Regions from separate parts of the Peribacillus sp. Hz7 genome, predicted to be linked through region 2. Evidence: riboswitches for the same ligand, from Rfam matches in the RefSeq annotation. Region 2 holds a riboswitch; the other holds the start of a gene.
The links. A riboswitch is a leader RNA that binds a small molecule or an ion and turns the genes downstream of it on or off. The one in region 2 is predicted to bind cobalamin.
Positions count from the first base shown of each region.

Region 1 (3,659 bases), on a different contig from region 2:
TTATGTTATATACTCCATGGTATTATGGGGAATTTTGCTCTTTATAGTCGAATATCTTGGACAAAAATCTTTATGGTTTCGTGGCCTTTTTGAAGGAAAACCATCTGCTCTTATTAAAAATGGAGTCGTTGATCGAGAAGAGCTAAGGAAAAATCGGATGAATATTAATCAGTTACAAAGCTTACTTCGGCAAAGTGAAACCTTTTCGATTCGAGAAGTGGCCTTTTGTTATTTAGAGGCGAACGGTTCTATTAGCATTTTAAAAAAACCACAGTATCAGAAAACAACATTGCAGGATTTCAATCTTTCAGGGACACCTGTTTACGTTCCTGTTACGCTCATTCGTGATGGAGAAGTACTGTGGGATGAACTAAAAGATTTAGGATTTGATGAACATTGGTTAAAGGTGCAACTCTCATCACAAGATATTTCAGATTATAAAGATGTTTTTATCGCTGAATGGTTGGAGGGAGACGGGATTTTTGTACAGACTTATCAGTTTCAATCCTCACCCTCTAACTAAGGAGGATGCTATGCCGTAGTGTGGCTAACTGGTGTTGTTGGTTCAAAAGAAAGACATTCGCGAACCTCCCTGTATACGCTACATTGATGGAGGTTCGCAATCTTTTTAAAAGCAATAGTTATTCAAAGTCAACAGGATTCCCCTCTTAAACTTTCAACTAATATCATTATAAATATACTTATCTATTTACAAAGTACATAGTTATTGACTTATTTAGAGCGACCTCCCCACTCCCCCTCAAAAATCATTCCATCCAATTGTTGTCGTTTCTCCCAATTATAAATCTCTAGCAAAGGTCGATCCGGATAATTTTCCGTATAACCAACGGAAAGTAAAGCGACTGGATCCACATGATAGGGGATACCTAAAATCGTTCGGACATCGGCTTTTTTATAAAAGCTTACCCAGCCCATCGCTAGTCCTTCTGCATAAGCAGCAAGCCACATGTTTTGGATGGCACAGCTTGTGGACATTAAATCCGTTTCAGGGATTGAGTTTCTTCCTAATACATGGTCACCAGCACTGAATGGGTTGCATGTCACACAAATTGTGACAGGTGCTTCAAGAATTCCAGCAATTTTCAAATCTAAAAAGGTTAACTCGCGATCCGTTCCTTCATAATGAATCGCAAGCGCGCGTCGTTCTTTTTCAACGATGGCAGCTAGTTTTTTCTTTGTTTCGTCATCTTTGATAATGATAAAATTCCATGGCTGCATAAATCCAACTGATGGGCCACTGTGAGCCGCTTCTAATAGTTTATATAATGTTTCATCCGGAATCGGTGTTTGTAAAAAGGTCCGAATATCTCTTCGATTAAAAATCGCTTTATAGACTCCACTTTTTTCTGCTTCACTTAACTTGTTCATACTAATCCCTCCAATTTTTTAGACAATAAAAAAATTCCCAGCCTAAATAGGCTGAGAATTTGCCAAATCTCAGAACATCCAATACTGGCAGGTCTCCTGGCTATGATTCAACGTCAGTCTGTCCCTTCCCGGAAATAAATCCGGTGGCTATGACAGCGACTCCTCAACTACAGTGGCGGGCTCCGCATCGTTTTACCGATTTCCCTATTCTCTTCCACATGGAAGCACCAATATGGCGTTTAGATGATATGTCCAATACTATTGTTATCCGAAACTAAATTACCATGACTCATATAATAAGTCAAGATTTTACTCTTTTGATAGCATTCCTTCAACACTCTCTGATGCTTGCATGTTATAGATTGGCAGAATAAACAAAAGTCCGATAATAAATAGAATCGCAGCTGCTTCAAAAATCATAATAATTGAAAACATTTCTTTTAAAATACCAGCAATACTCATTGTTAATACCATCGCTCCAGAGAAAAGCGGACTTAACGTACCGTTCACTCTTCCAATAAATTCCGATTTTGTGTTTTGTAAAATCATCGTATTAATGCCGACTTGAATACATGGGAGGAAAAATCCGTTCACAAATTCAGCGACAAGAGTTAATGTAAGGTCTGTTGAAAAACCAATCACACTCATCCCAATTGCATTGGCTAACATCCCAATTACTAAAAGCTTTTGCGGAAGAAGAGATTTAGAGAATATAACAGAAGCCGCTCCTCCCAAAATCATTCCGACTCCATTCACCATTAACAGCCATTGTAAATTTTCTTTTGCTAACTCTAATCGTTCTGTTACAAGAAAAACCGCTAAAGGTTGAATAAGTCCGATTGCAAGTCCTGCAGCCATAAAACAAATTCCAAGTAGCTTCAATTCCTTTTTAGCGAGAACATAACGAATGCCGCTTTTCATATCTTCAAGTAAGGTTGTAGCTGTCTGTTCATCCTCTGTTTTATGGTCAGCTGGAATGAATAGAAGCATCACTGCAGAAAGAAGAAAGGCTATTCCTGTAGCAATCATCGACACAACAATTCCAAATTGTTGGAAAATCATCGTACCAAGAACAGGCCCAAGCACCATAAAGACAGCAAAAATCGTTTGGTAAATCGACATCGCTGACTGCAGCAATTCCGGGCTTAAATGCATCTTAAAGAGTTTCATCCCCGACGGCTGAGAAAACTGCGATAAAATCGACGAAATCAATGTAGCAAAAAAGACAATATGCCAAGAACCAAACACTAGTGTGAGCACTACCGCAAAAACCGAAATAGCACTTAATATATCACACCATACCATCGTTCTTTTTGGCCGCCAACGATCAGCAAATGTCCCGCCAATAAAAGAAAAAATAAAAATCGGAGCAAATTCAGCAACAGAGATCATGGAAACAGCAAAAGCATTTCCATTGGTTTTTTCCATAATAAATAACAAAATCGCAAAATTCCTCACCCAAATGCCTATTTGAAGAAACAATGCGGATAGGAAAATCGCTTGAACAAATCGATTTTTCAATAATTGTGACATAACATTCCCCTTTTCTATTAATGATTATGGGAGACAACAAAAAACCTCCCATCCGTTATTTTTGGATAGGAGGTCGTCAAAAACCATAGAAAAAGACATAGTACACCATGTACTACAACTTCGATGATTTTTTTAAAGTACAGACTAATCCCATTCAAAAATAACTTCGTATTATATAACGAATCTATTCTTTAAAACAGGATTAGTTAATCATCGTCCTATGGTCACCCTTTCGATTTAAGATGTACCTATGTTACATTGTTTTTTCTTCTTTTTCAATACATTTTTTCATTAAATTACCAATAAAATTCACACTTCCGGCGTATCCGTTGGCTTTGCATATCCGTCTTTATATTGTTGATCAATTGCCTTTCGTATTTCTTTTACCGTTTTTCCGTTGTTAAAATCAACTACTGCCTGAGCGGCAATTTCTAAACAGACACCACATTTCGTCCCATGATCATCCCAGACAACAGCTCCGCTTTCTCTGTTTTCAAACACAAAGCAGTCGTAATTGTTTTTGTGGTTGGCCGATTCCCCGCATCCACAATAACAAGGGATTTGTTCTAATAGCTTTTGATGTTTAGCAGCAGCTGCATAGATGGTCTGCATATCCTCTGGTTTATCCGCTAGAAATTCAGGCATTTCTCCTATCCCGCTTGTTTCTTCACGAATATCACCTGAATCTGTATGTTCCGTATGAATTGGATGATTATCATGACTTTCTTCTTTACTAG
Region 1 is NZ_JBHHJV010000011.1:54,460-58,118, forward strand. Features, by position in the region: gene ACE199_RS15165 (DUF421 domain-containing protein) at 1-523, shown strand, start outside; gene bluB (5,6-dimethylbenzimidazole synthase) at 733-1,389, opposite strand; cobalamin riboswitch at 1,459-1,636, opposite strand; gene ACE199_RS15175 (MFS transporter) at 1,699-2,922, opposite strand; gene ACE199_RS15180 (PCYCGC motif-containing (lipo)protein) at 3,232-3,659, opposite strand, start outside.
Region 1: it holds a riboswitch for cobalamin, as region 2 does, so the genes downstream of both, bluB (5,6-dimethylbenzimidazole synthase) here and ACE199_RS08880 (ribonucleoside-diphosphate reductase subunit alpha) in region 2, are expected to answer to the same signal.

Region 2 (3,659 bases):
CTACTTTTGCTTCTCCCATTGAGAATTCTTTTGCATCAAGAGAAATTAATTGCTCTACTGTTTTGTCGCTTAAATCAGCACCAGCCTTAAGCATTTCTAAACCGTATGCTTCAGCATCTACACCAGCAATCTCTGCTAATTCTTTTGCTGCTGCTACATCTTGGTCTGTGCATGTTGGTGATTTAAACAATAATGTATCAGAAATAATAGCTGATAACATTAAACCAGCAATTTCTTTCGGAACTGATTTTCCATTTTCTTTATACAATTTATTTAAAATCGTTGCTGTACATCCAACAGGCTCAGCACGATAATATAACGGATCACTTGTTTCAAAGTTAGCGATACGGTGATGATCAATAACCTCTAACACTTGTACTTGATCGATATCATCTGCACTTTGTTGACGTTCGTTATGGTCAACTAAAATAACGCCAGCTGCTTCGCCAGCTACTTTTTCAACAAGGCGAGGCGCATCGAAATTAAATTGTGTTAATGCATATTGTGTTTCGCCATTTACTTCACCTAAACGAACTGGTTCAGCTTCAACACCTAATTGTTTTTTTAAATCAGCATAAGCGATACTAGAACAAATTGTATCTGTATCTGGATTTTTATGTCCGAAAATAAGTACTTTTTCCACGTTATTTCTCCTTTTGTGTAAAATTTTATTGGTAATCTTCCTTTGAAAGAATACCATATGTCCCCTCTATTCTATCACAATTTTAGCCATTTTAAATTCCTAATATTCCTTTTTCCTACTTTTTATATAGGTTAAATAATATAATTTATCCTTTCCATGCTCAAAAATAAATAGTTGAAATTTAGCAAAAGATAGATTATGATAATACTTGCAATCAATACTAGATATTGACAAAAATAAACCAAAAACATCTATATATTGATATATAAAGTAAAGGTGCCAGAGATGGCTAAATAGGGAATCCGGTGAGAATCCGGAACTGTCCTCGCAACTGTAAATGTGACGAAATGAGAAAGCCACTGTATTAATCGGAATACGGGAAGGACTCAAAGTAGAGAGATCATAAGTCAGGAGACCTGCCTATACTTCATTCTAGTTTCTTATTCTTCGAGGATTGAGATGATGAAACGATTGCCTAAAAGCTATCTTTACTAGTCTTTTATTTCAGTCGTTTAATCCACTCATTCTCGGGTGGATTTTTTTATTTACCTAAAATACAAAAGGAGGCTTCTTCCCTTGACTACTCTAACAAATTCAAAAGAACAAAGCATGTTGCAGTTGGCTTCCCTATCAAATGATTTCGACCATACACTCCATATGGATAAATACAAACAACGCTTTCAAAAATGGTTGGATCGACAAGCAGATGTAGGTGCTGCACAAACGTCTAAGAAGCTTATCCAAATGGCACTTGAGAACGTCGATATTGATGCTCCAGACTGGACATTCGTTGCTGCTGCAGAATTATTAAACTCTATGTATCGAGAAGCGCAAATCAATCGCGGGTATACAGACACTTCTTACGGCCCGTTCTACGATTTAATAAAACAGCTATCAAGCGTACAAGAAGGGCAACGTTACCCTGTTTATAAAGCGGAATTACTAGAATCTTATACAAAAGCAGAAATGGAAGAATTAGGACGATCTATTGACCCCGAGAAGGATAAGCTTTTCTCTTATATTGGCATCTACTTGCTAAATGACCGTTACTTAGCTCGCCCTGAGAAAAACGCTGTCTATGAGTTGCCGCAAGAACGCTTTATGATTATCGCGATGGAAATTATGCGTAATGAACCGAAAGATAAACGTCTAGATCTAATTAAAGAAGCCTACTGGGCGATGTCTAATCTTTATATGACGGTTGCCACACCTACACTATCCAATGCAGGAAAAACGCACGGACAACTAAGTTCCTGTTTTATTGATGCTGTAGAAGATTCCATTGATGGCATTTATCTTTCAAACTACGATGCCGCAAAAGTATCCAAGTTTGGCGGCGGCGTTGGATTATACGTAGGAAAGATTCGTTCTCTTGGATCAGATATTCGCGGCTTCTCTGGAAACAGCTCTGGCACTACTCCTTGGATTCGCCTATTCAATCAAACGGCGGTTAGCGTAGACCAGCTTGGACAACGAAAAGGTGCGATTGCTATTTACTTAGATGCCTGGCATAAAGACATTATGAGTTTCCTAGACTTAAAAACACAAAACGGGGATGACCGTTTGAAAGCTCATGATATTTTTACTGGGGTTTGTATTCCTGATTTATTTATGGAAGCAGTTCGAGATCGTAAAGAATGGTACTTATTCGATCCGCATAGTGTGAAGCAAAATCTCGGCTTCTCTCTTGAAGATTTTTACGATGAGGAAAAGGGCAACGGAAGCTTCCGTAAGCACTACGCACTCGCTGTTGAAGCAGCCGAACATGGTAAACTCCCAAGCTATGCTTACGAAAAAGTACAAGCGATTGATGTCATGAAAGGAATTATGATTTCACAATTAGAAGAAGGAACTCCTTATATGTTCTATCGCGATGAGGTGAATCGAAAAAATCCGAATCGTCATAAAGGAATGATTTATTGCTCAAATCTATGTACCGAAATCGCCCAAAACCTAAGTCCGACATCGATTACAGAAGAATATGAAACAGAAGATGGCGACATTGTTATCGTAAGAAAAAGCGGAGACTTCGTCGTTTGCAATCTTTCTTCTATTAATTTACCACGTGCTGTTGAAGCGAAAGTTCTAGAACGCTTAATTCCTATTCAAGTACGCATGCTTGATAATGTGATTGATATCAATACCTTACCTGTTAAACAAGCAAAGATTTCTAATCAACGTTATCGCGCGATTGGTCTTGGAACATTCGGATGGCATCACCTGCTCGCGGTCAAAAAAATCTACTGGGAATCTGAAGAAGCGATTCAGCTTGCTGATTCTTTATACGAAACAATCGCTTACTTAACGATTCAAGCATCATGCGAACTAGCAAAAGAAAAAGGCAGCTACCGCTATTTCGAAGGTTCAGACTGGCAGACCGGTCACTATTTCGAACTGCGCGACTACCATGATGAGAAATGGAACGAACTGAAACACAACATTCAACAAAACGGAATTCGTAATGGATATTTGATGGCTGTTGCGCCGAACTCGTCCACAGCAAAAATCGGGAACTCAACAGACGGCATCGATCCATTATACGAAATCGAATTTTATGAGGAAAAGAAGAACTTTAAATTCAAAGTGACAGCGCCTGGTTTAACGCCAAATACGTATGAATACTATAAAAAAACGCGCTTCCATTTAGATCAAAAAGAAAGCATTAAACAAAACGCCGCTCGTCAACGCCATGTAGACCAAGCCATCAGCTTTAATTTATATGTTCATAATACGATTAAAGCGAAAGACTTATTAGATATTCACTTAACCGCTTGGGAAAGCCAACTGAAATCTACCTACTATGTTCGTTCGACTTCTTCGGAATTTAACAATGCTTGTGAAAGCTGTTCATCTTAAAAGCGGAGCCGGTAGAGCTAGACACCAATATTAGCTGAAAAACTACCTGCTTCTCTATCTATCAAGAAAAGGAGCTTAAACATATGACAACTCACATTAAAAAAATCCGAATGTTAGAACCAACGTATCCGACAAAGGCAACCGGCGTATTCAAAGGAGA
Region 2 is NZ_JBHHJV010000004.1:272,730-276,388, forward strand. Features, by position in the region: gene ACE199_RS08875 (manganese-dependent inorganic pyrophosphatase) at 1-643, opposite strand, end outside; cobalamin riboswitch at 901-1,081, shown strand; gene ACE199_RS08880 (ribonucleoside-diphosphate reductase subunit alpha) at 1,253-3,499, shown strand; gene ACE199_RS08885 (ribonucleotide-diphosphate reductase subunit beta) at 3,583-3,659, shown strand, end outside.